Regions from separate parts of the Streptomyces sp. NPDC002181 genome, predicted to be linked through region 1. Evidence: riboswitches for the same ligand, from Rfam matches in the RefSeq annotation. Region 1 holds a riboswitch; each other region holds the start of a gene.
What was found. A riboswitch is a leader RNA that binds a small molecule or an ion and turns the genes downstream of it on or off. The one in region 1 is predicted to bind cyclic di-AMP.
Positions count from the first base shown of each region.

Region 2: it holds a riboswitch for cyclic di-AMP, as region 1 does, so the genes downstream of both, ACFYXV_RS17890 (M23 family metallopeptidase) here and ACFYXV_RS24905 (transglycosylase family protein) in region 1, are expected to answer to the same signal.
Region 3: it holds a riboswitch for cyclic di-AMP, as region 1 does, so the genes downstream of both, ACFYXV_RS07915 (peptidoglycan DD-metalloendopeptidase family protein) here and ACFYXV_RS24905 (transglycosylase family protein) in region 1, are expected to answer to the same signal.

Region 1 is NZ_JBIASC010000011.1:80,078-86,905, reverse strand. Features, by position in the region: gene ACFYXV_RS24925 (nucleoside triphosphate pyrophosphohydrolase) at 1-919, shown strand, start outside; gene ACFYXV_RS24920 (globin domain-containing protein) at 949-2,154, opposite strand; gene ACFYXV_RS24915 (cytochrome P450) at 2,276-3,577, shown strand; gene ACFYXV_RS24910 (transglycosylase family protein) at 3,680-4,723, shown strand; cyclic di-AMP (ydaO/yuaA leader) riboswitch at 5,006-5,176, shown strand; gene ACFYXV_RS24905 (transglycosylase family protein) at 5,179-5,865, shown strand; gene eno (phosphopyruvate hydratase) at 6,131-6,828, shown strand, end outside.
Region 2 is NZ_JBIASC010000006.1:127,444-134,271, reverse strand. Features, by position in the region: gene ACFYXV_RS17905 (GNAT family N-acetyltransferase) at 1-1,600, opposite strand, end outside; gene ACFYXV_RS17900 (HPr family phosphocarrier protein) at 1,785-2,066, shown strand; gene ACFYXV_RS17895 (GntR family transcriptional regulator) at 2,244-2,909, opposite strand; gene ACFYXV_RS17890 (M23 family metallopeptidase) at 3,073-3,867, opposite strand; cyclic di-AMP (ydaO/yuaA leader) riboswitch at 3,880-4,039, opposite strand; gene ACFYXV_RS17885 (M16 family metallopeptidase) at 4,224-5,591, opposite strand; gene ACFYXV_RS17880 (M16 family metallopeptidase) at 5,612-6,828, opposite strand, start outside.
Region 3 is NZ_JBIASC010000002.1:373,111-379,938, forward strand. Features, by position in the region: gene ACFYXV_RS07900 (ATP-binding protein) at 1-1,626, opposite strand, end outside; gene ACFYXV_RS07905 (MBL fold metallo-hydrolase) at 1,922-3,181, opposite strand; gene ACFYXV_RS07910 (SGNH/GDSL hydrolase family protein) at 3,352-4,137, opposite strand; gene ACFYXV_RS07915 (peptidoglycan DD-metalloendopeptidase family protein) at 4,304-5,284, opposite strand; cyclic di-AMP (ydaO/yuaA leader) riboswitch at 5,289-5,497, opposite strand; gene ACFYXV_RS07920 (tyrosine-protein phosphatase) at 5,776-6,594, shown strand; gene ACFYXV_RS07925 (aspartate aminotransferase family protein) at 6,622-6,828, opposite strand, start outside.

The DNA.
Region 1 (6,828 bases):
CCCCGGCCTGCTGTCCTGGCCGGCCTGGCAGGCCCTGCACGCCGCGGACCGGGTGCTGTGCGCCGACCCGGGCCACCCGCAGCTGCCGTACCTGCGCGAGGCGGGCGTCGAGGTCGAGCACGAGGTCCCCGACGCGCACGCGCTGGTCGAGGACTGCGCCGGCGGCCGCACGGTCGTGGTGATCCCCTCCGGCGAGGGCGACCGGCGCCTCACCGACGGGCTGGCCCGGCTCGCCGGCTCCGGCCGCGTCGACATGCCCGACCTCGAACTGCTGCCGGGCTCGTACGACCTGCCCGGCGCCCGCCTGCTCGACCTGGTCCAGGTGATGGACCGGGTCCGCCGCGAATGCCCCTGGACCTCGCGCCAGACCCACGAGGGACTCGTCAAGTACGCCACGGAGGAGGCGTACGAACTCGTCGAGGCCATCGAGGACGGAGACCGGGAGGCGCTGCGCGAGGAGCTCGGCGACGTACTCCTGCAAGTGGTCTTCCACGCGCGGATCGCCGAGGAGCACGGCGACGAGCCGTTCTCCATCGACGACGTGGCCGGCGGCCTCGTCGAGAAGCTGGTCCACCGGCACCCGCACGTCTTCGGGGACGCGGACGCGCAGACCCCGGAGGACGTCAGCGCCCACTGGCAGCGCACCAAGGCGGTCGAGAAGCAGCGGGAGTCGGTCACCGACGGGATCCCGCTGGGCCAGCCCGGACTCGCGCTCGCGGCCAAGCTCGCCGGGCGGGTCCGTACGGGCGGGGTGGCGGTCGAACCGCCCCGCGGCGAGGGCATCGGGTACGAGCTGCTGGAACTGGCGGCGCGCGCCGAGGCGGCGGGCATCGACCCCGAGACGGCGCTGCGCGCGGCGGCCCGCGCCTACCGGGACGCGATCCGCGCCGCCGAGGGCGTCGGCAGCGGCGGGGAGTAGCGGGGAGTACCGGGGAGCGGCGCGCACGCCTACCGGGGCGCGCGGCCCGACGGGTCGTGCCAGTGCGGTTCGGGACGGGCGAGGAACCACTCGCCGAAGCCGAGGGGCCGGCCGCCGGGGCCGTGGCCGGTGCCCGCGGCGGGCACCGGGTCGTGGAAGATCCTGCCCGGCGGGGCGCCCAGCTCCGTCAGCACCTGCACCGTCTGTTCGACGAACCGCGGCGGCCCGCTGAGGTACACGTCCTGCTCGGGCCACATGGCCCGGTGGCCGAGCGCCGTCGCGAGCCGTCCGGTGGCCTGGTCGCGGTGGAGCCCGGGGGCGGGCGTGATGTAGGTGACGCCGAGCCGGCCGATGGCGGCGGCGTACTCGTCGATCAGCGGGCGGTCGTACAGGTGCGCCGCGTCCCGGGCGACCACGAAGAGCCGTACGTCCTGATCGGGAGGCCGCCCGGCGAGTTCCTCCACCATGGCCCGGACCGGCGCCCAGCCGGTACCCGCCGCGATGAGGGTGACCGGCCGGTCGGCGCGGCGGAAGGTCAGCTGCCCTCCGGCCGCGCCGAGCCGCAGCACCTCGCCGGGCCGCACCTCGCGGACCAGGGCGGTGCTGAGCCGGCCGCCCTCGACGCGGCTCACGTGCAGGTCGAGGGTGCCGTCCGGGCGCGGGGCGTTCCCGATGGAGTACGTGCGCCAGGTCCTCGGGACCCGCTCGCAGCTCACGCTCGCGTACTGGCCGGGGAGGTGGGGGAAGGGGGCGTGCGGGCGCAGGGTCAGCACCGCCACGTCCTGCCCGTACTGGAGGTGGCGCACGATCTCGGCGTCCCACCAGGGCGGGTCCTCGCTCGCGGCGGCCCCGGCCATCATGGCGTCGGCGATCACCTGGTACGCCTCGGACCAGGCCTTCTCCACGGTCGGGGTCCAGGCCTCGCCGCAGGTGCGGGCGAGGGCGGCGAGGAGGGAGGTGCCGAGGGCCGCGTAGTGCTCGGGGCCGGCGCGGAACTTGCGGTGGTCGCGGCCGAGGTCGTGGAGATAGGGGAGCAGGCTCTCCTCGCCGAGGCGGGCGACCACGTGGGTCAGCGCGGTGAAGAGCCGGTCGCGCTGGCGTTCCATGTCCGCGGGGGAGGCCGGGAAGAGCTCACGGATCCCGGGGTTGTGCCAGAAGAGGTGGGAGTAGAAGTACTTGACCGCGTGCTCGGCCCTTCTCTCCACCACCGCGAAGCTGCTCTTCAAGATCCTCACATCCACAAGACCGAAAGTAGGAACGCCGGGGAACGCGAGGTCAAGCGTCGGCGGATCTACGGACAGCCGCGGCGAACCACCCATATGGGATGGCGGCGGGCGGGCGGGATACGGTCAGCGGGTGCACGAGCCGACCCCCGCAGACCCCGCAGCCCCCGCCGTCCCCGCAGCCCCCGAAGACGGCGCTCCTCCCCAGGGCCCGACCCTGTTCGACTGGGAGTTCGCGACCGATCCGTACCCGGCGTACGCCTGGCTGCGCGAGCACTCCCCGGTGCACCGCACCAAGCTGCCCAGCGGGGTCGAGGCCTGGCTGGTCACCCGGTACGCCGACGCCCGCCAGGCCCTCGCCGACCAGCGGCTCAGCAAGAACCCGGCGCACCACGCGGAGCCGGCGCACGCCAAGGGCAAGACCGGGATCCCGGGGGAGCGCAAGGCGGAGCTGATGACGCACCTGCTGAACATCGACCCGCCGGACCACACGCGGCTGCGGCGGCTGGTGTCGAAGGCGTTCACCCCGCGCAGGGTGGCCGAGTTCACCCCGCGGGTGCAGGAGCTGACCGACCACCTCATCGCGCAGTTCGAGGGCCGGGGGGAAGCGGACCTCATCCACGAGTTCGCCTTCCCGCTCCCCATCTACGCCATCTGCGAGATGCTCGGCGTACCGCGCGAGGACCAGGACGACTTCCGCGACTGGGCCGGGATGATGATCCGGCACGGCGGCGGCCCGCGCGGCGGGGTCGCCCGCTCCGTGAAGCAGATGCGGACCTATCTCGGTGAACTCATCCACCGTAAAAGGGATGATCTGGGCAATGACCTGATTTCGGACCTGATCCGCGCGAGCGATCACGGCGACCACCTGACGGAGGCCGAGGCCACCGCGATGGCCTTCATCCTCCTGTTCGCCGGATTCGAGACGACCGTGAACCTCATCGGCAACGGCGTCCACTCCCTCTTCATGAACCCCGATCAGCGCACCCGCCTCCAGGACTCCCTCGCAGCCGGCGAGAGCGCCCTGCTGGAGACCGGCATCGAGGAACTGCTGCGCTACGACGGTCCCGTGGAGCTGGCCACCTGGCGGTTCGCCACCGAGCCGCTGGCCCTCGGCGGCCAGGAGGTCGCGGCGGGCGATCCGGTGCTCGTCGTCCTCGCCGCGGCCGACCGCGATCCCGAGCGGTTCGCCGATCCGGACACCCTCGACCTCTCCCGCGGCGACAACCAGCACCTCGGGTACGGGCACGGAATCCACTACTGCCTGGGTGCTCCGCTGGCACGACTTGAGGGACAGACGGCGCTTGCGACTTTGCTGACGCGTCTGCCGGATCTGGAACTCGCTGTTCCGCCCAACGAGCTTCGCTGGCGCGGGGGTCTGATCATGCGTGGCCTGCGCACTCTTCCCGTCAAGTTCACAGCCCGAAACCCCTGAACTCTCTTTGACCGGAAGTCAGCCCCCGTCAAGAGTTGTTACTCGCATGCTAAGACGGCTAGGTTCTGCCGTTACCCAGCCGTTATGCGAAAGGTGCAGCTCATGCGTTCCGGGAACGGCCGCCACAGACGCCCCCGCCAGGTACCCGCGATAGTCGTCACCGCCGGAGTCACCGGTTCCGCGTTGGCCCTGCCCCTGCTCGCCGCCACCGGCGCGAGCGCGGCCGAGGCCTCCACGTGGGACACGGTCGCCGAGTGCGAGAGCGGCGGCTCCTGGAGTGCCAACTCCGGTAGCGGGTCCTACGGCGGACTCTCGTTCACGCAGGAGCAGTGGAACGCCTCGGGCGGCCGGGAGTTCGCCGAGCGCCCCGACCTCGCGAGCCGCTCGCAGCAGATAGCCGTCGCCGAGCGCGTACTGGGCACCCAGGGCCCCGAGGCCTTCGGGCACTGCTCGGAGACGGCAGGACTGACCCGGCAGGGCCCCGCGGCCGCCGTGGACCCGGGCCTGCCCGGCACGCTCGGCCCGGTCACCACGAGCCCCTCGCGCCCCGACGACTCGGTCCCGGCCGGCGCTTCCGGCGTGAAGCCGCAGGACTTCGGCGCCCCGACCCCGTCCCCGGTCTTCACGCTTCCGCCGGCGCCGCTCGCGCCGAACAGCGGACTGCCCGTCATGCCCGACCCGGACGTGCCGTCCACCTCGCCGAGCGCTCCGGTGCTCCCGGGCACCCCCGGCGACCCGACGGCCCCGGGCACCCCGACGGCGCCCACCGACCCGACGGCCCCCTCGACGGGCACCCCGACCACGCCCGGCAGCCCGGACCCGACCGCTCCGGTCTCCCCGGCCGACCCGAGCGCGCCTGCCAACCCCTCGGCCCCGGGCACCCCGGGCGCCACGACCGACCCGGCGGGCATCCCGGACCCCTCCGGCACCGGCAAGCACCGTGGTACGCCCGCTCTTGAGGCGCCCGCCACCTCTGACGCGGCGTCGGATCCCTCGTACACGGTCCAGGCGGGCGACAGTCTGGCGACCATCGCTTCTGCCAAGGGGGTCAAGGGCGGCTGGAACGCGCTGTACCAGGCCAACGAGCAGGTCATCGGTAATGACGCCGATCTGATCAAGCCCGGTCAGAATCTGGATCTAAGTTAGAAATAGCGGCACTTCGGACACCCGGAAAAGGCTGAATGTCCGTTATCTGCAAGTGAGACATGTGTCTCTTCCGGTCAACTGGCGTGTCCCGCCTGGAGCCTTCCGCAAACCCCGCCCTCACCTGCGCAAACACCCGCAAGGAGGGCGCAAGTAGGGCCCGTTTCTCCCCGGTGTTCCTCGTTGAACATCGGGGAGAGACCTGTCTACCTTCTGAGTCGCCCGCCACCGCGGGCTCCTTCGACCGCATCGCCGAATCCTGCCGGCGGACGGGGGGAACAGTCGTCGCGTCAAGCGCCGAAGGCAGGAGCGGGGGAACCAAGGTAGGCGCCGGGACCGGCCGTTGAGAGACGGCCAGGAAACGGCTAGGGGTTAAGTCGTGCGCCACGTCGCACGGCCGGGCACTCATCAGCCCGAACCCGACAGCTCACCTCGTAGGCGTCGGTGAGGAGAACTCCATGCTGATTTCCGGCAAGGGCAAGCACCGTCGCGCCTCCAAGGCCGCTCGCATCGTCACGCTCGCCGGTGTCACCGGCGTCGCCGTAGCCGCCCCCCTGATGGCGGCCGGCTCGGCCTCCGCCGCCACCGCCTCCCAGTGGGACGCCGTGGCGCAGTGCGAGTCCGGCGGCAACTGGTCCATCAACACGGGCAACGGCTACTACGGCGGCCTGCAGTTCTCCCTCCAGACCTGGCGAGGGTACGGCGGCCAGGGCATGCCGAACCAGGCCTCCAAGTCGCAGCAGATAGCCATTGCCGAGAAGGTCCTCAAGGGCCAGGGCAAGGGCGCCTGGCCGGTCTGCGGCAAGGGCCTCTCCAACTCCGCCTACAACGGTGGTGGCGCGACCGACACCCCGAAGAAGACGGAGACGAAGACCGAGACCAAGAAGACCCAGCCGAAGAAGACCGAGCCGAAGAAGGAGACCAAGCGCGAGAGCTCCGCGCCGGTCACCCGCTCGGAGCGCGCCGAGGCCCCGGTCGTGAAGACCGGCAACGGCTCGTACGAGGTCAAGCCGGGCGACACCCTGGGCACCATCGCCGAGGCCAACGGCGTCAAGGGCGGCTGGGAGAAGCTCTTCGAGCTCAACAAGGACATCGTCTCGGACGCCGACCTCATCTTCCCGGGTCAGATGCTGAAGCTCAGCTGAATCCTGCAGTGACGACCGCGGCCGCCCGAGCGGCGCCGCGGCAGCCCGACCGCCCGGCGCGTCTTCCCCTCACGCGCCGGGCGGCGGCATGTGCGCCGCCGGTCAAGGGTCCTATGTACCGGAAGGCGGGTATTCGGGCCCTTTTTCGTCCCAGGGGGCGGGCGGTCGGCCGGCCCAGTGCCCGGAGCCGGTTAGGCTCTAGGCGGCGGGGCCATCCCACGGCCCGACATGCCACCGCACACCCAGCGTCACATCCCAGAAGGAGATGCTCGTGCCGTCCATCGACGTCGTCGTAGCCCGGGAAATCCTGGACTCCCGAGGCAACCCCACGGTCGAGGTCGAGGTGGGCCTCGACGATGGCAGCACCGGCCGTGCTGCTGTTCCGTCCGGCGCCTCCACCGGTGCCTTCGAGGCCGTCGAGCTCCGCGACGGTGACCCCAACCGTTACATGGGCAAGGGTGTCGAGAAGGCCGTCCTCGCCGTCATCGAGCAGCTCGGCCCGGAGCTCGTCGGCTACGACGCCACCGAGCAGCGCCTGATCGACCAGGCCATGATCGACCTGGACGCCACCGAGAACAAGGGCTCCCTCGGCGCCAACGCCATCCTGGGCGTCTCCCTGGCCGTCGCGCACGCCGCGTCCGAGGCCTCGGACCTCCCGCTCTTCCGCTACCTCGGCGGCCCGAACGCGCACCTGCTGCCCGTTCCGATGATGAACATCCTCAACGGCGGTTCGCACGCGGACTCCAACGTGGACATCCAGGAGTTCATGATCGCCCCGATCGGCGCGGAGTCCTTCTCCGAGGCCCTTCGCTGGGGTGCCGAGGTCTACCACACCCTCAAGAAGGTCCTGCACACCAAGGGCCTCTCCACCGGTCTCGGTGACGAGGGCGGCTTCGCGCCGAACCTGGAGTCCAACCGCGCCGCGCTCGACCTCATCGTCGAGGCCATCAAGCAGGCCGGCTA
Region 2 (6,828 bases), on a different contig from region 1:
TCAGGTCCTGCGGGGCTCCTGGCCGCAGCCCCTGCGCGAGGCAGGCGTCGTACGAGAGGACTCCGAGCGACTCGGAGTTCCCGAGGATCGCCACGCGCGGCCCGGCCGGAAGCGGCTGCGAGGCGAGCAGCAGTCCGACGTCCACCAGCTCCGTCACCGTGCCGACCCGGATCACCCCGGCCTGGCGCAGCAGGGCGGAGACGGTGGCGTCCGGCAGTCTGGTCCCGGGGACCACGTGGCCCGCGGGGGTGTGGCGGCCGCCCCGCGCGACGACCACCGGCTTGACGGCCGCCGTGCGGCGCGCGAGGCGGGTGAACTTCCGGGGGTTGCCCAGGGTTTCGAGGTACATCAGCGCGACGTCGGTGGCCTCGTCCTCGTACCAGTACTGGAGGATGTCGTTCCCGGAGACGTCCGCCCGGTTGCCCGCCGAGACGAAGGACGACAGCCCCTCGCCCCGCCGCAGCAGAGCGGAGAGCAGCGAGATGCCGATGGCCCCGGACTGGGTGAACAGCCCGATGCGGCCGCGGGCCGGGGCGGGCGCCGGGGTGAGGGAGGCGTTGAGCCCGACCTCGGGGGCGGTGTTGATCACGCCGTACGCGTTCGGCCCGATCAGCCGCATCCCGTACGAGCGCACCTGGCGCACCAGTTCGCGCTGGCGGTCGAGACCGGCGGCGCCGCTCTCCCCGTACCCGGCGGACAGCACCACGAGCCCCTGCACCCCGTGCTCGCCGCAGGCGGCCACGGCCTCGGGGACGCGCTCGGCGGGGACCGCGATCACCGCGAGGTCGACGGGGGCGTCGACGGCGCCGAGCGCGCGGTAGGCCCGTACGCCGTCCAGCAGATCGGTGGTGGCGGCCTCGTTCACGGCGTAGAGGTGGCCGCGGAAGCCGCTGTCGCGCAGGTTGCGCAGGGCCGCCGCGCCGACGCCCCCGCCGGAGCGGCTGACCCCGATGACGGCCACCGAGCGGGGGGTCAGCAGCCGCTGCACGGAGCGGGCCTCGGCGCGCTGCTCGCGGGCGCGCTGGACGGCCAGGGACTCGGCGGTGGGTTCGAGGTCGAGGGTGAGGTGGACGGAGCCGTCCTCGAAGCTGCGCTTCTGCTCGTACCCGGCGTCCTTGAACACCTTGATCATCTTGTTGTTGGCGGGCAGCACCTCGGCCGCGAACCGGCGGATGTCCCGCTCGCGGGCGACCGCGCCGATGTGTTCGAGGAGGGCGGAGGCGACCCCGCGGCCCTGATGGGCGTCCTGGACGAGGAAGGCGACCTCGGCCTCGTCGGCGGGCGCGGAGGCGGGCCGGCCGTCGGGGCCGATCCGGTCGTAGCGGACGGTGCCGATGAACTCCTCGCCCACGGTCGCCGCGAGCCCGACCCGGTCCACGTAGTCGTGGTGGGTGAAGCGGTGCACGTCGCGGGCGGAGAGGCGGGGGTAGGGCGCGAAGAAGCGGTAGTACTTCGACTCGTCGGAGACCTGCTCGTAGAAGCTGACCAGCCGGCCCGCGTCCTCCGTGGTGATCGGCCTGATCCGGGCGGTACCGCCGTCGCGCAGGACGACGTCCGCTTCCCAGTGGGCCGGGTACGAGGGGTCCGACGCGATGGTCATGCGGCGATCTTAAGGCCAGGACTGGCCGAATGGCTCCTGCGCGGCGCACGAGGCAAGCACGGGCAAACCAGTGCAAGCTGGGGTAGGTCGAACGGCGGCAACTTCGGGCCGAAGGTCGGTCGGAGCATGAGGGGCGTCGTGAGAGACTGGTCTAGACAACCGTAAGAACCTGAAGGGCATCACCATGGCAGAGCGCCGCGTCAACGTCGGGTGGGCCGAGGGCCTGCACGCTCGTCCCGCCTCGATCTTCGTCCGCGCGACGACCGCTTCCGGCGTCCCGGTGACCATCGCGAAGGCCGACGGGAACCCCGTCAACGCCGCGTCCATGCTCGCGGTGCTGGGCCTGGGCGCGCAGGGCGGCGAGGAGATCATCCTCGCGTCCGACGCCGAAGGCGCCGAGGCGGCTCTGGACCGCCTCGCGAAGCTGGTCGCCGAGGGTCTCGAGGAGCTCCCCGAGACCGTCTGACCCTTCGGGTTCACCCCGGGCACACGCAGGAGCCGCGGCCACCACCGATATTCCGGTGGCCGCGGCTTCCGCGTTCTGCGCGTCTGCCGTATTCGGGAATTCATCGCACGGGGCGGGGCGAGGACATTCGCGGCGTGAATTCAATCGCGGGCCCCACACTTTGATACCCGCCTTTTGTTAATGCGGACCGCCCGCCGTGTTTACGGCATGTTGCGAAGTCCTCACGCGCAGCCGGTGCGCCCCGGCCGCGCGGTCCGCGTGCATCACCGTCAGCGCGCGGGCCCGCTCGGCGTCCCCGCGCGCGACCGCGTCCACGATCGCGCCGTGCTCCGCCCAGGAGTCCACGGGACGGGCCGGCGCCTCCACCGCGTACATCCAGGCGACCTTGTGCCGCATCTGTGTGAGCAGCACGATCAGCCCGGGGCTGCCGGAGGCCTGGGCCAGGGTCTCGTGGAACCAGCCCCCCAGGGACCTCAGATCCTCCCCCTGGCCCCGCCTGGCCCGCTCCTGGCCCAGCCTGACCAGCCCGCGGAGCACCTTGAGGTGGCCCTCGGTGCGCCGCCGGGCCGCGCGCGCGGCCGCCAGCGGCTCCAGCAGCAGCCGCAGCTCCAGGAGGTCGGCCGCCTCCTGCTCGGTGGGTTCGGCGACGCAGGCGCCCGCGTGCCGCCGGGTGGTGACGAAGCCCTCGGACTCCAGGGTCCGCAGTGCCTCGCGGACGGGGACGCGGGAGACCCCGTACCGGCGGGCCAGCAGTTCCTCGGTCAGCCGGGCACCCGGTTCGAAGACCCCGGAGACGATGTCTTCGCGGATTGCCGTGCATACCGCGTGCGCAGGAATTCGCAAGTCCGGACCTCCGCCTATTTCCGACTGCCGACCACCTTACGGGGACTCTATTGCACCGGGCGATAAATTCCGAGCGCGGGCGGAAATAGCAGACGTTTACAGCCAACACGAAGGCCCCGGCTCGGGGAGCCGGGGCCTTCGGTGAAGTGCGGGGTAGCGCGTGTCAGACGTCGACGCCGTGGCTGCGCAGGTACGCGACCGGGTCGATGTCCGAGCCGTACTGGGCGCCGGTACGGGCCTCGAAGTGCAGGTGCGGGCCGCTGGAGTTGCCGGTGGAGCCCGACAGGCCGATCTGCTGGCCGGCGGTGACCTGGTCGCCGACGGAGACGTTCAGCGAGGACATGTGGCCGTACTGCGTGTACGTGCCGTCGGCGTGCTTGATGACGACGTTGTTGCCGTACGCGCCGCCCCAGCCCGCCTCGACCACGGTGCCGATGCCGACCGCGTGCACGGTCGTGCCGGACGCGGCGTGGAAGTCGATGCCGGTGTGGCTGCCGGAGGACCACATGCCGCCGCCCGCGTGCCACTGGGTGCTGACGTAGGAGTCGTCGACGGGGGCCACGAAGGTGTTGAGGCGCTTGCGCTCCTCCTCGCGGGCGGCGCGCTCGGCGGCCTCCCGCTCGGCCTTCGCCTTCTCCTCGGCCTTCTGCTTGGCCTCGGCGGCACGGGCCTTGGCCTCGGCTTCCGCCTTCGCCTTGAGGGCGGCGGCCTCGGCCGCGTGCTCCTGGGCGTCGGCCTGGGCCTCGATCTGGCCCTGGAGGTCCTCGGCGGTCACGACGGCGTTCAGGCCGGTGTCCTCCATGGAGGGGGCCTTGTCCGACGCGGCGAACGCGGGGCCTGCGAGGGAGCCGACGACACCGGTGGTGGCGAGGGCGGCGATGCCGGCGTAACCGGCGGTCTTGCGGCTCAGACGACTGGAACCACGGTGCTTACCGGCGGCACGACTGCCAAACGCCATGAAGGGGTTGATCCTTTCCTTCCTTCTCGCCTACCGGGTTAGCTGACGGGTTCGGAGCAGGAAGGTCTCCTACGGGCCCCCTCTGACGAGGCGGTCCGATTCACCCCAGGGACACATGTGGGTCCCCGGCTCCCCAGGCTCGCGCCTGACGGGGACTCGGCGATCGCTGCCCGGTGCCGCGGATGCGGCGGGTACAACTGACGGACAGCACGGCCGACGCTAGGCGGATCATCAGTCAATCGCCAAACAGACACGCGTTTTTGTTGCGTACGCCACACCCCATACGAGCAACCTCTTCACGAAACAGACAAAAGGGGCCCCGACGGACAAGCCGCCGGAGCCCCTTGAAATGTCCGTCAGTTGGTGACGACGGTGACCTCACCGATGCCCAGCGCCCGCACCGGCTCCTCGATCTGGGCGGCGTCGCCCACCAGGACCGTGACCAGGCGGTCCACCGGGAAGGCGGCCAGGACGGCCGACGTCGCCTCCACCGTGCCCGTTTGGGCCAGCTGTGCGTACAACCGCGCCTGGTAGTCGTCGGGGAGCTCCTGCTCGACCTGGTCGGCGAGCGTGCCGGCGACGGCCGCGGCCGTCTCGAACTTCAGCGGGGCCACGCCCACCAAGTTCTGCACCGCCACGTCCCGTTCGGCGTCGGTCAGGCCGCCCTCCGCGAGGGTGCGGAGCACCTTCCAGAGGTCGTCGAGCGCCGGGCCGGTGTTGGGGGTGTCCACCGAGCCGCTGATGGCGAGCATCGAGGCGCCCTTGCCGTCGGCCGTGGAGCGCAGCACCTGGCCGAACGCGCGCACGCCGTAGGTGTAGCCCTTCTCCTCGCGCAGCACCTTGTCCAGGCGCGAGGTGAGGGTGCCGCCCAGGCAGTACGTGCCGAGCACCTGCGCCGCCCAGACCCGCTCGTGCCGGTCCGGCCCGATGCGGCCGATGAGCAGCTGCGTCTGGACCGCGCCGGGCCGGTCCACGATGACCACGCGGCCGGTGTCGTCGGCGGTGACCGGCGGAACCGGGAGCGGCTCGGCGGAGTCGCCGGTCCAGGCGCCCAGGGTGTCCCCCAGGACCTCGTCCAGGTCGATGCCGGTCAGGTCGCCGACGACCACCGCGGTGGCGGTGGCGGGGCGTACGTGGGCCTCGTAGAAGGCGCGTACGGCCGCGGAGTCGATCCGGGCGACCGTCTCCTCGGTGCCCTGGCGCGGCCGGGACATCCGCAGGGCCGGCGGGAACAGCTGCCGGGAGAGCTCCTTGGCGGCCCGGCGCTGCGGGTTGGCCAGCTCGTGCGGGATCTCGTCGAGCCGGTTGCGCACCAGCCGGTCGACCTCGCTGTCGGCGAAGGCCGGCGCGCGCAGCGCCTCGGCGAGCAGGCCCAGCGCCTTGTGCAAGCGGGAGGCCGGGACCTCCAGGGAGACCCGCATGCCCGGGTGGTCGGCGTGCGCGTCGAGCGTGGCGCCGCAGCGTTCCAGCTCGGCCGCGAACTCCTCGGCGGAACGCTTGTCGGTGCCCTCGGACAGCGCGCGGGCCATGATGGTCGCCACGCCGTCCAGGCCCTTCGGCTCGGCGTCCAGCGGGGCGGCGAGGTTGACCTCGACCGCGACGACCTGCTGGCCGGGCCGGTGGCAGCGCAGCACGGTCAGGCCGTTGGGCAGCGCGCCGCGCTCGGGGGCCGGGAAGGCCCACGGCCGGGCCTGGCCGGCCTGCGGCTGCGGGTGGAAGGTCATCGTGACGGCTGCGGTGTCGCTCACTGCTCCGCCCCTTCGTTCTCGTCGCTCTCGCCGTTCTCGCCGGCTTCTGCCGGGAGCGGCTCGTACACCAGCACCGCGCGGTTGTCGGGGCGCAGCCGGGCCGCGGCCACGGCCTGCACCTCCTCGGCGGTGATGTCGAGGACGCGCTGGACGGCGGTCAGCGCCAGCTGCGGGTCGCCGAACAGCACCGCGAAGCGGCACAGTTCGTCGGCGCGCCCGGCCACCGTGCTCAGCCGGTCCAGCCACTCCCGCTCCAGCTGCGCCTGGGCACGCTCCATCTCCTCGGCCGTGGGGCCCTCGGCGGCGAACCGCGCGAGCTCCTCGTCGACGGCCGCCTCGATGGCGGGCACCTCGACACCGCTGGAGGTCTTCACGTCCAGCCAGCCCAGCGAGGGGGCGCCGGCGAGCCGCAGCATGCCGAAGCCCGCCGCGACCGCCGTCTGGTCCCGGCGTACGAGGCGGTTGTGGAGCCGGGAGGACTCGCCGCCGCCCAGCACGGTCAGCGCCACGTCGGCGGCGTCGCACTCGCGGGTGCCGTCGTGCGGGAGCCGGTACGCGGCCATCAGCGCGCGTGCCGGGACCTCCTCGACGATCTCCTCGCGCAGCTGCCCGCCCATGATCTCGGGCAGCGTGCCGTCGCGCGGCGGCTGCTTGCCGTCGTGCCCGGGGATGGTGCCGAAGTACTTCTCGACCCAGGCGAGCGTCTGCTCGGGGTCGATGTCGCCGACGACCGACAGCACCGCGTTGTTGGGCGCGTAGTACGTGCGGAAGAAGGCGCGGGCGTCCTCCAGGGAGGCCGCGTCCAGGTCGGCCATCGAGCCGATCGGCGTGTGGTGGTACGGGTGGCCCTCGGGGTAGGCGAGGGCGGTCAGCTTCTCGAAGGCCGTGCCGTACGGGACGTTGTCGTACCGCTGGCGGCGCTCGTTCTTGACGACGTCGCGCTGGTTCTCCATGGACTCGTCGTCCAGGGCGGCCAGCAGCGAGCCCATCCGGTCGGCCTCCAGCCAGAGCGCGAGCTCCAGCTGGTGGGTCGGCATGGTCTCGAAGTAGTTCGTGCGCTCGAAGCTGGTGGTGCCGTTGAGCGAACCGCCGGCCCCCTGGACCAGCTCGAAGTGCCCGTTTCCGGGTACGCTCGCCGAGCCCTGGAACATCAGGTGCTCGAAGAGGTGAGCCAGGCCGGTCCGTCCCTTGACTTCGTGGCGCGAGCCGACGT
Region 3 (6,828 bases), on a different contig from region 1:
CCGCTGGAAGGCGGCCATCAGGCCCGGGTCGTGGACGGGCTGTTCGGGTGCGTCGGCCGGCCGCGGAGCGGGGGCGTCGCGCAGCTGCGGGACGAGGTGGTGCTGGGCCCGGCGGCGGGGCAGGGCCGGCCGGTCGGGATCCGTGCGGGCGGCCGGTACGGAGACCACCGCCATGGCCGGCGGAGCCGGCGCGGGCGGCGCCGCCCAGGTCGGTGCGACCGGCTCGGGCTCGGGCTGGGGCTCGGGCTCCCTCCGCACCTCCGGCCCGGGCTCCGGGCGTGCCCGCGGCTGCGGCTCCGGGCGTGCCTGCGGCTGCGGCCGGGGCACCGGGACCCGTACGGGCTCCAGCGGGGGCAGCCCGGCGCCCCCGTCCCCGGTCCCCCACGAGGTCGCCCGGGAGCCCCCGAGCGCGTCGGCGGCGCTCGGCGCCTCCGCCCCCAGCAGCTCCTGCGGCAGCACCAGCACCGCGAGCACGCCGCCGTAGATGTTGGACTTGAGCTCCACGGCGATCCCGTGCCGCCGGGCCAGCGCCGCGACCACGAAGAGGCCGATCCGCCCGTCCGCCAGCAGCTGCCGGACGCTGATCTGGTCGGGGTCGGCGAGCAGGGCGTTCATCCGGTGCTGTTCGGCGGCCGGCATGCCCAGTCCGCGGTCCTCCACCTCGATGGCGATGCCCGCGGTGACCCGCTCGGCGCGCAGCACCACGTCGGTGTCGGGCGCGGAGAACACGGTGGCGTTCTCGACGAGTTCGGCCAGCAGGTGCACCACGTCGGCGACGGCGTGCCCGCGCACGGTGCCGCCCGCCGGGGGAACCACCTTGACCCGCGTGTACTGCTCGACCTCCGCGACGGAGGAGCGCAGCACCTCGCTCAGGTCGATGGGCCGGGTCCACTGGCGCCGGGAGGCGGCGCCGCCGAGGACGGCCAGGTTCTCGGCGTGGCGGCGGATCCGGGTGGCGAGGTGGTCGACGTGGAAGAGCTCCCTGAGGAGATCGGGGTCCTCGACCGTGTCCTCCAGCCCGTCGAGCAGCGAGATCTCCCGGTGCACGAGGGACTGGAGCCGGCGTGCGAGGTTGACGAACACCTCAACCTTGCGGTCGCTGTCGGACGGCGCGGCCGGGCCCGCCAGCCGCACGAGGGTGGTGTGCGCGTGTTCGCGGGCGCCGCGCAGCTCCTGGGAGAGCAGCCAGAACTCGTCGACCCGGGCCGGGTCGGTGCCGGGCGGTGGCGCCGTCGGGCCGCCGCGGGCGGGGCGGATCGGCGGCTCGCCCCGTTCCAGCCGCTCGGCGGCGGTCCGCAGCTCCTGGCGTCCGCGCACGCTGGAGCGGCGCAGGGCCTCGCAGCGGTCCCGTACGGCCTTGGCGGAGCGCTGGGCCCCCAGCAGGGCCGCGGCCATCGCACCGGCGACGAGCAGGGCGCAGCCCGCCAGGACCGGCCACAGCCGGGCGTCCCGCTCCCCCGCGCCCCCGCCGAGCTGGAGCGTGAAGATCACCGCAGCGGCTCCGCTGAGGGCGGCCGCGAGCGTGGGCAGCAGGGCGGCGCGCACCAGCTGGGGCCTTATCTGCCGGGCGGGACCGGTGGCGGCGTGTCTCGACGGGGCGTGGCGGGCGGCGCGGAGTCCGGACATCGGCGTCCTCTACGTGGGGCCCGGGCCCCCAGGGTTCCGGAGCCCGGTGTGGATCACGGTGTTGATCACCGGATACCCACGCTAGACCGCACGATCCCGCTGCTGACAGCCAGTTGGGGAACTTCGGCGGGGTGCTTCCCGCTCCCGGTGGAGCGCTCGTACGACAGCCCGAATCCGCCGGGGGCGCACGTTCGTGACCGGCCCCCACGACGCACCACCCCCGGGTGCGGTCGGGCGGACCCGGGCCGGGCCCGGGTCCGCCCGGCACCGCGCCCGGGCCCGCGGACCGCCCGGGTCACGAGCCGACGGACTCCGGCTTCTCCTGTCCGCCGTCGACGTGTCCGCCGTCGACGGCGGCCGACGCCACCCGGGCCGCGGTGGCCGTCGCTCCGCCCGCCTCCAGGCGGGGCACGGCCGCGGGACCGTCGACGGGGCCGCCCGCGGGGGCTCCGAGGACGAACGGCCGCCACCACGGCTCGGCGGGCACATCGGCCGCGCCGGGCTCGAAGGGCTGGCCCGGGATCGGCAGCGCGATGCCGGCACCGGTTTCCTTCGCGGCGTCCACGGTGCCCTCGCCCGGCTCGTCCCACGGGTGCAGCGCCAGGTTGAAGGTGCCCCAGTGGATGGGCAGCATCGTGCCGTGCGGGATCCCGCCCTGGAGGTCGAGGTGGGCCTGCATGCCCTCCGCGGGGGTCATGTGGATGTCGGGCCAGTACTCCGAGTACGCACCGATCTGGATCATCGTGGCGTCGAAGGGGCCGTGCGCGGCGCCGATCTCCGCGAACCCGGGGAAGTAGCCCGTGTCACCGCTGTGGAAGATGCGGTGCTCGTCGCCCGCGACCACCCACGAGGCCCACAGGGTGTTCTGCTGGTTGCGCAGGCCGCGCCCGCAGAAGTGCCGCGCCGGGGTCGCCGTCAGCGAGAGCCCCGCGATCTCGGTGGCCTCGTTCCAGTCCAGCTCGCGCAGCCGGTCCGGCGCGATCCCCCAGCGCTCCAGGTGGGCGCCGACACCGAGCGGGACGGCGAAGACCGTGTCGGTCCCGGCCAGCTCCTTGATGGTGGGCAGGTCGAGGTGGTCGTAGTGGTCGTGCGAGATCACCACGGCGTCGACCGGCCCCAGCGAGGCGAGCGGCACGGGGACGGGGTGCAGCCGTTTGGGCCCGGCGAAGGGGAACGGCGAGCACCGCTCTCCCCACACGGGGTCGAACAGCACCCGCCGCCCGTCGATCTCCGCGAGCACGCCCGAGTGCCCCATCCAGGTCAGGCGCAACCCGCTCACCGGCGGTTTCGCCAGCTCGGCGAGGGTCGTCGGGTACACCGGGATCGGCGCACCGGGGTTGCGCCGGGTCCGCTGCTCCTTGTGGAAGTAGATCTTGGCGAACTCCATCATGGAGCCGGAGGGCCTGGTCCGGGCCCCGACCGGGTTCTGGAAGGTGCCGTCGGCGAAGTTCGGCGAGCGCCGGATCCGCTCCAGGCGGGCGCCGGACGGATCCGCGCCGAAAGCTTCGGGCCGCAGGGCGCGAAGCCGAGGACGCAGGGGACGGGAGCCGGTCAAAGCGCCTCCTGGGAGGGTGGGGCGGATGGTCGTGAGGCCGTACGGAATACCGGTCTACCACCATGCCAACGCGTACCGGCCCCGAAGGATTCCGCCGCGCGCCCCCGTTCTCACGCGCTCCCCCCGCCTCCTCCGCCTCCTCCGTCCCCTCCCGTTCGCCCCTCGTGCCCCTAGAGCGGCAGCAGGTCCGGGCGCTTCGCCTCCACGTGGTCCCCGGAGGACTCCCCGCGCAGCCGCCGCCCGATCCACGGCACCAGGTACTCCCGCGCCCACTGGATGTTGTCCCGGGTCACGTCCACCGAGCCGCGCGGCTGCTGCGGCGGCCACGGCTGGTCGGGGTCGGCCGGCACTTCCAGCCCCAGCACCTGGGCGGCCCGCAGCGCGACCCGGGTGTGTCCCTCGGGCGAGAGGTGCAGCCGGTCGTCGTCCCAAGCCCGCCGGTCCTGTACGGACTTCAGCGACCAGAGGTCGAGCACCGGGCAGTCGTAGCGGTCGGCGATGGCGCGCACGTGTGCGTTGTACGTCGCGATCTTGCCCCGCAGGTGCTTGAGGACCGGAACGCCCCGGGTGTCGAAGCCCGTGGTGATCATGACCTGGCCGACGGCCCCGGTGAGGTCGGCCACCGCCGCCTCGAACCGCTCCGCCGCGTCGTCCGGGTCGCTGCCGGGCCGGATGATGTCGTTGCCGCCCGCGCAGAAGCTCACCAGGTCCGGTGCGAGCTCCTTGGCCCGGGGGACCTGTTCGGCCACGATCTGGTCGAGGAGGCGTCCCCGCACGGCCAGGTTCGCGTACCGGAACTCGTTTTCCTCGCGCTGATCGGCCAGGAGTACGGCCAGCCGGTCCGCCCAGCCGAGAAAGGTCCCCCCGGGTCCCGGGTCCCCCACGCCCTCGGTGAAGCTGTCCCCGATCGCCGCGTACGAGCCGATGGTCTTGAGTGTCGTCGTCGTCGCTGCCACGAGAACACATCCTTCACCCCGGTGCGTGACCTACGCCACCGTAGGCAGGGGTTGACGGCCCGTGATCTATACCACCTGGTCGGTACGGAATAACAGTGCGTGAGGCCGGGACCCCCCTCGGGTCCCGGCCTCACGGGTCCGGCTGCCTCTCCGACGGCGGGAGCCGTCAGATGCTCACGCCCTTCGAGCGGAGGTAGGCCAGCGGGTCGATGTCCGAGCCGTAGGACGGCCCGGTACGGATCTCGAAGTGCAGGTGCGGGCCGGTGGAGTTGCCCGTGGAGCCGGACAGGCCGATGGTCTGGCCACCGGTGAGGCTCTGGCCGGCCGAGACGGAGAGCTGGGACAGGTGGCCGTACTGGGAGTACTTGCCGTCGGCGTGCCGGATCACGACCTCGTTGCCGTACGCGCCACCCCAGCCTGCGGAGACCACCGTGCCCGCGCCGACGGCGCGGACGGTGGTGCCGGAGCTCGCGATGAAGTCGACACCGGTGTGGTAACCGCTGGACCACATGGCGCCGGGGGTCTTGTACTGGGTGGAGATGCCGCCGCCGACGGGGGCGACGAAGCCCGAGGCGCTCACCGCGGCGGCGGACTTGGAGGCGGTGCTCTTCTTGGCGGGAGCGGCGGCGGGGGCGCCGGCCGGCGCGACGTCCGCTGACCCCTTCCCCTTCGAGGCCGATTCCGCGGCCGGGTCCGCGGCCGAGGACTTCTTCGCCGGGGCCGGGGCAGCCTTCTGCGCGGGAGCCTCGGCCGCCCCGCCCTTCGCGGCGAGGGTCAGCTTCAGCCCGGGGTGGATCAGCGAGGGGTCGCTGCCGACCGCCTCGCGGTTGTCGGCGTACAGCTGCTGCCACCCGCCCGAGAGGTGGCGGTCCTGGGCGATCTTGGAGAGGTAGTCCCCCGGCACGACGGTGTAGACGGCCGAAGTGGCGGGCGAGCCCTGCTGTACGGCGGCGGGCGCGGAGACGAGGGCCGCGGGAAGCCGCGGAGCCTGCACGGGAGCCGCGGCGGGGGCCCCGGCCGGGGCGGCCTGGGCGCCTGCGGCACCCAGCAGCGGCAGCGCGAGGGCCGCACCGCCGGTGCCCGCGACGGCGAAGCCGCGCGCCATGGAACGGGACTTGGGACGTCGGTGCTTACCCTTTGCAGGCATGGCGAATTCCTCTCCGTCGCCTGCGAGGTGAGCTGTCGGGTTCGGACTGGAGATGTCCGGCCGCGCATGAACGGAACATGAACGGCTTCACCCCGAGCTGTTCGGATGCGAAAGATCCGAAGCAGCGGCCTACCTGGTTCCCCCGCTCCTGCCGCGCGCGTGAATAGTCGGGTGCGGTTCCCGGACGGCGGCAGGATTCGGCGGTCCATCCGGATCGATCGCGAAGGTAATCGAGTTGAGCCGCACCGAACAAGCCACGAATTTCCTGACGGATTCACAGAACCGGGAATCCACCGGAATTCCGGTCACCCTCCGTCCATTCCCCGGCGTCAACAACCCCTCCGGCCGGGCCATTCGACTTTGACGATCAGGCACTCACGGTCACCGTATGATCTGGCTCACGGGGCCCTGCCCGATCTCGCCTCCGGTTATGGCAAGTTGGCCCCAAGTAGTGTAATTCGGACACACCACGACGATGCGGAGGAGTTCCCGTGACCCAGCAGATACCCCGGCCCTCGCCGACGGGGCCCGTACCGGAGCCCGAACTCGCGGGAGTGCGCAACTTCCGTGACGTGGGCGGCCTCCCGACCACCGACGGGCGGAGGGTCAAGCCGGGAAAACTGTTCCGTAGCGGACATCTGGCACATGCCACCGAAACTGATGCAGAATTTCTCGCGTCGCTCGGTCTGCACACCATCTTCGACTTCCGCAACAACGCCGACCACGACCTGGAAGGGCCCGACGTCGAGCTCCCCGGCGTACGGAACGTCAACATCCCGCTGTCGGATCCGGCCGACGGCAGGGAGTTCTGGACGATGGTCCGCGAGGGCGACGTCGAACAGCTCCGCGGGCTCCTGGGCGACGGAAAGGCCGCCGCGCGGATGGCCGGCTCGTACCGCACGATGATCGAGAAGCGCACCGCCGAGCACGGCCGGGTCCTGCACGCGCTCGCCGAGGACAGCGTTCCGGCGCTCATGCACTGCGCGGCGGGCAAGGACCGGGCCGGCCTGTCGATCGCCGTCACCCTGCTCGCGCTGGGCGTCGGACGGGAGGCGATCGTGGCGGACTACCTGGAGTCCAACGCCCCGCACCGCCGCTACCGCGTCCGCCGGGGCAGCGATGCGCCCGAGGCCCGCTCCCCCGAGGTGATGGAGCTGCTCTCGCCGCTGTTCGACGCCCGCGCCGAATACCTGACGTCAGCCTTCGACGCCATCGACGGACACTGGGGCGGGCTCGACCGGTACCTCGCGGAGGGCCTCGGGCTCACGCCCGAGACCCTCGACCGGCTGCGGGACCGGCTGCTCGACTGAGCCGGCCCCGCGAGGTGGAGCAGGCCGTCAGCCGCCGCCGACGGCCTGCTTCACCAGGGTCCTGCCGAAGTCCCACATCAGGGCGCCCCCGCCGTGCGCCTCGTCCATGACCTCGCGGAAGGCCGCGACGAACCGGTCGACGTCCCGCTCGTCCACGATCAGCGGCGGGATGAGCTTGATGACCTCCAGGTGGTCGCCCGACACCTGGGTCAGGATCCGGTGCTTCTGCAGCAG